DNA from 2 places in the Streptomyces sp. NPDC085927 genome. Region 1 is predicted to be linked to the other one. Evidence: riboswitches for the same ligand, from Rfam matches in the RefSeq annotation. Region 1 holds a riboswitch; the other holds the start of a gene.

Region 1 (4,340 bases):
CGGGGTAGCCCTCGGCGTACTTGTTGGTGAGGACCGTGCCCTGGGCCTCCATGACCGCGACCGGGGCGAAGTTCTCCGAGGCGATCATCTCGAGGGTGGACTGCTGGCGGTGCAGCTCGGCATCGACCGCCGCGGCGACGTCCGGGTCGAGCTCGTGCAGCGGGGTGTTCAGAAGCGACATGCGGTTACGGCCTCCTCAGCCCTGGATGAAGGCGTCGTACTCGGCGGCGGAGAGCAGGTCGGCCGGCTCGTCGGTGACCCGCACCTTGAACAGCCAGCCGCCCTCGAAGGGGGCCGAGTTCACCAGCGAGGGGTCGTTCACCACGTCCTCGTTGACCTCGGTGACCTCGCCGGTGACCGGGCAGTACAGGTCGCTGACCGACTTGGTCGACTCCAGTTCGCCGCACGTCTCGCCCGCGGTCACGGTGTCACCGACCTCGGGGAGCTGGACGAACACGACGTCGCCGAGCGCGTTGGCCGCGTGCTCGGTGATGCCGATGGCCGACACACCGTCCTCGGCGGCCGACAGCCACTCGTGCTCCTTGCTGTAACGCAGCTGCTGGGGGTTGCTCATGGCCTGGATTCTCCTGTACGCGGTGGACTTGCTGATGACTCGGAAACTACGGGAAGTACGGGACATGCGCGTGAGCGGGCACGGCCTGCCCTGCTTCACCCGTGTGAGGCCCTGGAGGCGCTGGAGGTCCTTACGCCGACGTGCGAGGACCTGGAAAGCCGTCCCGGGGGCGTCCTGCGGCGGTACTACTTCTGCCGCTTGTAGAACGGCAGCGCCACGACCTCGTACGGCTCGTGGCTGCCGCGGATGTCCACACCGACACCCGCCGTGCCCGGCACCGCGTACGCCGCGTCGACGTACGCCATCGCGATCGGCCGGCCCAGCGTCGGGGAGGGCGCACCGGAGGTGACCTCGCCGATCACCTCGCCGCCGGCGACCACCGCGTACCCGGCGCGCGGGACCCGGCGGCCCTCGGCGGCCAGGCCGACCAGGGTGCGGGGCGGGGTTCGCTCGGCGCGGGCGGCGGCCTCGGTCAGGGCGGCGCGGCCCACGAAGTCGCCCTCCTTCTCGAACTTCACCACCCGGCCGAACCCGGCGTCGAACGGTGTCAGGGAGGCGCTCAGCTCATGGCCGTACAGCGGCATGCCGGCCTCCAGGCGCAGCGTGTCCCGGCAGGACAGCCCGCACGGGATCAGACCGGCGCCCTCGCCCGCCCCGGTCAGCGCCTGCCACAGCTCCACCGCGTGCTCCGGCTTCACGAACAGCTCGAAGCCGTCCTCGCCGGTGTAGCCGGTACGGGCGATGAGGGCGGGGACGCCCGCGACCGTGCCGGGCTGCCCGGCGTAGTACTTCAGACCGTCGAGGTCGGTGTCGGTCAGGGACTGCAGGATGCCGGAGGACTCGGGGCCCTGCACCGCGAGCAGCGCGTACGCGTCGCGGTCGTCACGGACCTCGGCGTCGAAGCCGGCCGACCGCTCCACTAGCGCGTCCAGCACCACCTGGGCGTTGGAGGCGTTCGCGACGACCAGGTAGCGGGGGGACCCGGCCCCGGTGTCGTCGAGCCGGTAGACGATCAGGTCGTCCAGGATGCCGCCGTCCTCGCGGCAGATCATGGTGTAGCGGGCGCGGCCGGTCTTGACGGTCCCGATGTTGCCGACCAGCGCGTGATCGAGGAACCGGGACGCCTGCGGGCCGGTGACGGTGATCTCGCCCATGTGGGAGAGGTCGAAGAGACCGGCCCGCGTCCGCACGGCGTTGTGCTCGTCGCGTTCGGAGCCGTAGCGCAGGGGCATGTCCCAGCCGGCGAAATCGGTCATCGTGGCACCGAGCGAACGATGCAGGGCGTCGAGCGCGGTCCGGCGGAGTTCGGTACTGCTCATCGGTCGGTCTCCCAAGGCAGGACAGGCGAGGTCTTTCCTCCCCATCTGTCATCGGAACCTGAGAGGTTCGCCCTGACCGCCCGCGCAGGGGACGACCACGGCTTGCACCTTGGGTGGAGCCACCGGCGACGCGCGCGGGGCCCGCTTTTCAGATGTGCCTCGCCCACGCGGTAACGGTGCCTGAGAGATTCAAGGGAGGGACTTGCTCCTTCGGCGCCCCGGCGGCAACGGTGCCGGGGACTCTCCCGCGCGGATTCAAACGGCCGGTATGCAGTTGGCGCGCTCATCATTGCACGCATCGCGGGGCCGCGGCAGGGGGACCCTTCTGGGAGGAGCGCAGGGTGTTCGGGTGTTCACGCGCGGCTGTGACAGGCCTGTATCGGGAAAGGGACGGAAACCAGGGGCGCCCGGCGTTACCGTCTCTTTACACTCGGCGGGGAGGGGTTCCGGTACCTGGTCACAGGGCCGGACAGCCCCCAGGGGAGGACTCACGGTGAACAAGGCCACGGCGTACGCCGCCACCACGGGCGTCGCGCCGCCCGAGCAGCAGGCCCCCTCGGGCCGGGAGGCGTGCGGCACCCTGCCCGCGCCTGTCGTCCGCGACCTGCGCGAGCGCGCCGGCCACAGCCCGCACGTCCTGCTCTTCGGCCCCCGCGACCTCGTCGTGGTCACCGGACTGCCCGGCAGCGGCAAGTCCACCCTCATGCGGCGCGCGGCGCACGGCACCCTCGTCGACTCGCAGGACACCCGCGACCGCTGGGACCGCGGCATGCCGCGCCTCCTGCCGTACGCGGTGTACCGGCCCCTGGTCCGCCTCGCCCACTACGCCGGACTGCGGCGCGCCCTGCGCACCGGCGAGGGAGTCGTCGTCCACGACTGCGGCACGCAGGCCTGGGTGCGCCGCTGGCTGGCCCGGGAGGCCCGCCGCCGGGGCGCGGAGCTGCATCTGCTGCTGCTCGACGTCTCCCCGGAGCAGGCCCTGGACGGCCAGCGCGAGCGCGGCCGCGGGGTCTCCCGGTACGCCTTCCGGCGCCACCGCACCGCCATCGACCGGCTGCTGGCGTCCGTGACGCGCGGCGACCTGCCCGCGGGCTGCGGCTCGGCCGTCCTGGCCGACCGCGACGCGGCGAACGCGCTGCACCGCATCGACTTCGCGGACTGACCGACCGCCCGGCGACCGCACGGGCGACCGCACGGGCGGCGGGCCGACCGCCGTACGGGCGGACCGCCGGGCCCGGCAGCGGTTAGCCTTTCAGCCACAGCAGTGGTTCCAGGCAGGCGGTAGGCAGATGGACTTCCCGGCGGGCTTCTCCGCGGACTTCCCGGCACAGACTCACCCCCACCCGCACGGCGGATGGCCCGGCAACGAGCTGGAGGAGGTGCTCTCCGCCTCCCTCGGCGTCCCCTCGGGCGACGGCCGGATCATCGAGGTACTGGGCCGGAGCTACGTGTGGATACCGCTGCCCAACGGCGGCGGACCGGACAGCGGCCCGCTGGACCTGCCCACGATGGAGATCGAGGGCCAGGCGTACGTCCCGGTCTTCAGCTCCGAGGAACAGTTCCGTCAGGTGGTCGGCTCCCACATGTCGTTCACCGTCGCGCCCGCGGTGGAGTTCGCGCGCGGTCTGCCGCCGCAGGCCGGGATCGCCGTGAACCCCGGGGGAGTGGTCGGCGTCCCGCTGCCGCCGCCCGCCGTCGCCGCCCTGTGCCGCGCCGGACGCGGCCCGCTGGACGGCCCCGCGAGCGGCGGCCGGGTCAAGCTGTTCGAACCCGACTGGCAGGACGACCCGGTGGACTTCCTCGCCGCCGCCTCCACGGAGTTCGAGGCCCTCGGCATCGTCTCCACCGCCCGCCGCTGCCTCGCCGAGATCGAGACGGCCGAACCGGTGCTGTTCGTCGGCGTCGAACTGTCTCCCGCCGAACTGACCCGTACGGAGGGCGACCTGAGGGCCGCGCCGATGGACGCGCTGGGCCGCGCCCTGGGCCGGGTGCCGGTGAAGTGGCCCGTCAACCTGGTCCTCCTGGACGTGGCCCAGGACCCGGTCGGCCAGTGGATGCGCGACCGCGTCCGCCCCTTCTGCCAGTGGACGCGCTGAGAGGGCCGCGACGCCGCCGGAGGACGGCCGCGCACCGGCGGAGCTCCCCGGGGCCGAGAGGCGCTTAAGCTAGGTTCATTGGCTCGGGCGAGGGTGTTGTACGGGTGGTACGGAGGGGCGATACAAAGTGAGCGCAGGCACCGCGGCGGCCGGGCAGGTCGAGCACATGCTGCGCCAGGTGACACCGGGGCGTTACGACGCCTACGAGGCGTTGCTGCGCGCGCTCGCGACGCCCTCCTCCGGTCACGTCTGGATGCTGTTGTGGCAGGGCCAGGCGGGCTCCCCGGACGCCCAGTACGGGAACATGGAGGTCGACGGCTTCGGCTACGCGCCCTGCGTGACCTCCGCCCA
Region 2 (4,340 bases), on a different contig from region 1:
CGTTGCTCCTCGGTTGCCGGTCCCGTTCCCCGGTCCCGGCCCCGTGGGATCGACCGCCGCCTCAGTCCTCGTACGCCTCCAGCGGCGGGCAGGAGCACACCAGGTTGCGGTCGCCGAAGGCCTGGTCGACGCGGCGCACCGGTGGCCAGTACTTGTCGGCGGCACTCACGCCGGTCGGGAAGACGGCTTCCTGACGGCTGTACGCGTGCTCCCACTCCCCGCCGAGCGCCGCGGCGGTGTGCGGGGCGTTGCGCAGGGGGTTGTCATCCGCGGGCCACTCACCGGAGCCGACTTTCTCGATCTCCGCGCGAATCGCGATCATCGTCTCGCAGAACCGGTCGAGTTCGGCCAGGTCCTCGGACTCGGTCGGCTCGATCATCAGCGTCCCGGCCACCGGGAACGACATCGTCGGCGCGTGGAAGCCGTAGTCGATCAGCCGCTTGGCCACGTCGTCCACGCTCACGCCGGTCGCCTTGGTCAGGGGGCGCAGGTCGATGATGCACTCGTGCGCGACCAGCCCGCCGGGGCCGGTGTACAGCACCGGGTAGTGCGGCTCGAGGCGCTTGGCGATGTAGTTGGCGCTGAGTACCGCCACCTGGGTGGCCCGCTTGAGCCCTTCGCCGCCCATCAGCCGGACGTACGCCCACGAGATGGGCAGGATTCCCGCCGAGCCCCACGGCGCCGCCGAGATGGGCCCGATCCCGGTCTCCGGCCCGGCCTCGGGCTGCAGCGGGTGGTTCGGAAGGTACGGCGCCAGGTGCGCCCGCACACCGACCGGGCCGACGCCGGGACCGCCGCCGCCGTGCGGGATGCAGAAGGTCTTGTGCAGGTTCAGGTGCGAGACGTCCCCGCCGAAGTGCCCGGGCTTGGCCAGTCCGACCAGCGCGTTGAGGTTCGCGCCGTCCACGTACACCTGGCCGCCGGCCTCGTGCACGGCCGCGCAGATGTCGGCGACGTGCTCCTCGAACACCCCGTGCGTCGAGGGATACGTGATCATCAGCACCGACAGCTCGTCGCGGTACCGCTCGATCTTCGCGCGCAGGTCGTCGACGTCGACCTCGCCGTCCTCGGCGGTCTTCACGACGACGACCTTCATGCCGGCCATGACGGCGCTGGCGGCGTTGGTGCCGTGCGCGGAGGACGGGATGAGGCAGACGGTGCGCTGGTCGTCGCCGTTGGCCCGGTGGTAGCCGCGGACGGCGAGCAGCCCGGCCAGTTCGCCCTGGGAGCCCGCGTTGGGCTGGAGGCTCACCTTGTCGTAGCCGGTGACCTCCGCGAGCCGGTCCTCCAGCTCGTGGATGAGCGTGAGGTAGCCCTGGGCCTGTCCGGCCGGCGCGAAGGGGTGCAGCTGCCCGAACTCGGGCCAGGTGATGGGCTCCATCTCCGCGGTCGCGTTGAGCTTCATGGTGCAGGAGCCCAGCGGGATCATGCCGCGGTCCAGCGCGTAGTCGCGGTCGGCGAGCCTGCGCAGGTAGCGCAGCATCGCGGTCTCGGAGCGGTGCTGGTGGAAGACGGGGTGCGTCAGGTACTCGTCGGCGCGCAGCAGGGCGTCCGGGAGGGTGTTCCGCGCGGCCGCGTCCAGGGATTCGACGTCTCCCTCGACACCGAAGGCGCTCCACACGGCGGCGAGCCGGTCGCGCGTGGTGGTCTCGTCGCAGGCGATCGAGACGAGGTCGGCGTCGACGAGGTGCAGGTTGACGCCGTTGTCCCGGGCGGCGGCCACGACCTCGGCGGCCCGTCCCGGGACCCGGACGGTCAGCGTGTCGAAGTAGGAACCGTGCACGATCTCCACGCCGCCGGCCCGGAGCCCTTCGGCGAGGACGGTCGCGTAGCGGTGGGTGCGCCACGCGATCGTCCTCAGCCCCTCGGGGCCGTGGTAGACGGCGTACATGCCGGCCATGACGGCGAGCAGCACCTGGGCGGTGCAGATGTTGCTGGTGGCCTTCTCGCGGCGGATGTGCTGCTCGCGGGTCTGGAGCGCGAGCCGGTAGGCCCTGTTCCCGTCCGCGTCGACGGAGACGCCAACGAGCCGGCCGGGCAGGCTGCGCGCCATCTTCTCCTGCACGGCCATGTATCCGGCGTGCGGTCCGCCGAAGCCCATCGGTACGCCGAAGCGCTGCGTCGTGCCGACCGCGATGTCCGCGCCGAGTTCGCCGGGGGAGGTCAGCAGCGTGAGGGCGAGCAGATCGGCGGCGACGGTGACGAGCGCGCCCAGCTCGTGCGCCCGGTCGATCACCGGCTTGATGTCGCGCACGGCCCCGGAGGCGCCCGGGTACTGGATCAGCACGCCGTTGATCTCACGCTCGGCGACCTCGGCGGGGATGCCCTCGCTCAGGTCGGCGACGACGACCTCGACGCCGGCCGGCTCGGCTCGGGTCCGGATGACGGCGGCGGTCTGCGGCAGCGCGTCCGCGTCGACCAGGAACAGGCCCTTCTTGTTCTTGCCCATGCGACGCGACAGCGCCATCGCCTCGGCGGCCGCGGTGCCCTCGTCGAGCAGGGAGGCGCCGGAGGTCGGGAGGCCGGTGAGCTCGGCGACCATGGTCTGGAAGTTCAGCAGCGCCTCGAGCCGCCCCTGCGAGATCTCGGGCTGGTACGGGGTGTAGGCCGTGTACCAGGCGGGGTTCTCCATGACGTTCCGCAGGATGACGGGCGGCGTGAAGGTCCCGTAGTACCCCAGCCCGATCATGGAGCCGAGCACCTCGTTGCGGTCGGCCAGCGACCGCAGCTCGGCCAGCACCTCGGGCTCGGTCCGGGCACCCGGCAGGTCCAGCGCGTCGGCGTTCTTGATCACATCCGGGACCGCGGCGGCCGTCAGCTCATCGAGCGAGCCGTAGCCGACCTGCGCGAGCATCTTGGCGCGGGCCTCGTGGTCGGGGCCGATGTGACGCTGCTCGAAGGGCGTTCCCTGTTCGAGCTCGGAGAGGGGAATGCGATGGGCGGTCATGTGCGGAGGCCTCCTGGTCCGACGACCTTCGAGGGGCACCACGGCGGGTGCCCGGACGGCCTCCCCCTCTGTCATCTCAACCTGAGAGCTTCACCGGCCGCCCGGGGCGGCCGGCTTTCACCGTCGGTGAGAGCGGGAGCCGTCGACACCCGCTCTGCTTTCCAGAGTGACCTCGTCCATGCGGTACGTGGGCCTGAGAGATTCCGGGGAGGATTTGCTCCTTCGGCGCCCTCCGATGGTGCAGAGAGGGCTCTCCCGCACGGGGTCAGCAGCCGCTGCCAGGGTACCAGCGAGGGCAAGACCCGGACTTTCGAGTGGCCGCTCCGCCGATTGTGCCGTTTTGTAGTGCTGACGAATCCTTGCGACCCGTGGAGGGCCCGTGCAGACCGACATCGATCCGCGCAACCTGATCGGCCGCAAGGCGTTCGACCGCAACGGCAACCGGATCGGCACGATCGACGAGGTCTATCTCGACGACGCCACCGGCGTGCCGGAGTGGGCGGCGATACGCACCGGCCTGTTCAGCAGGGACGCCTTCGTCCCCCTGGAGCCGAGCGAGCTGATCGACGGCAGCCTCCACATCCCCTTCGAACGCGCCCTGATCAAGGACGCCCCCGACTTCGGGGTGGGCCGCCATCTCTCCCCGGAGCAGGAACTCCAGCTCTACCACCACTACGGCCTGGACACAGGCGCCCCTCCCCCGCTCCCGGACCACGACTTCGGCAGGCTCGCCGGCAGGGACGACTCCGCCTGACGACGTCACCCGTGGCGCACCCGAGCCGCCGCCCCCGCACCAGCGCTTGAACCCTGGCTGCCCCGGGCGGCCCGGCCGTCCCGGGTACTCCGGGCGTCGCCGTCGGCCCCGTCGTGGGCGCCCTCACCGCCCCGACCGTCACCGTCCTGGCGGTTCTCGCCGTCCGGTCCTCCCGCGCCGTCCCCGGGGCTTCGCTCCACCAACGGCAGCGGATCCGCAGGGTGCAGGGCCCGGTCGTCGGTCCGGAAGGTCCTCACCCGCCCCGGCGCCGACCCGGGCGTCTCGAACCGCACCGTGACCCGCCCCAGGCCGCTGCCCTGGACCCACCCATGGCCGTACTCGCTGTGCCTGACGTCGTGCCCGGCCGGCCAGCGCCGCTCGGCGCCCGCCTGTTGCCGCTCCTCCGCGGGCGCTGCCGCCTCCGCTTCCCCGCCCGGCAACTCCTTGTCCCGCTCCCCCGCCGCCTGCGCGAACAGGTCCTCCTGCGTGTAGTCGGCGAGCCCGCTGACCCCCACGCCCAGCAGCCGTACGCCGCCCGTCGTGTCGACCGAGTCCAGCAGCCGGGCCGCCGCCTCACGCACCACCGCCGGATCGTCCGTGGGCCCCCTCAGGGTCTCGGAGCGGGTGAGCGTCGAGAAG

Evidence for each region. A riboswitch is a leader RNA that binds a small molecule or an ion and turns the genes downstream of it on or off. The one in region 1 is predicted to bind glycine.
Region 2: it holds a riboswitch for glycine, as region 1 does, so the genes downstream of both, gcvP (aminomethyl-transferring glycine dehydrogenase) here and gcvT (glycine cleavage system aminomethyltransferase GcvT) in region 1, are expected to answer to the same signal.

The regions. Positions count from the first base shown of each region.
Region 1 covers NZ_JBITSN010000025.1:35,323-39,662, reverse strand. The annotation lists gene glyA (serine hydroxymethyltransferase) at 1-181, opposite strand, end outside; gene gcvH (glycine cleavage system protein GcvH) at 197-574, opposite strand; gene gcvT (glycine cleavage system aminomethyltransferase GcvT) at 760-1,893, opposite strand; glycine riboswitch at 2,052-2,151, opposite strand; gene ACIF80_RS35625 (AAA family ATPase) at 2,387-3,055, shown strand; gene ACIF80_RS35620 (enhanced serine sensitivity protein SseB) at 3,183-3,989, shown strand; gene ACIF80_RS35615 (enhanced serine sensitivity protein SseB C-terminal domain-containing protein) at 4,156-4,340, shown strand, end outside.
Region 2 covers NZ_JBITSN010000004.1:10,157-14,496, reverse strand. The annotation lists gene gcvP (aminomethyl-transferring glycine dehydrogenase) at 62-2,947, opposite strand; glycine riboswitch at 3,119-3,215, opposite strand; gene ACIF80_RS11935 (PRC-barrel domain-containing protein) at 3,327-3,701, shown strand; gene ACIF80_RS11930 (DNA polymerase IV) at 3,707-4,340, opposite strand, start outside.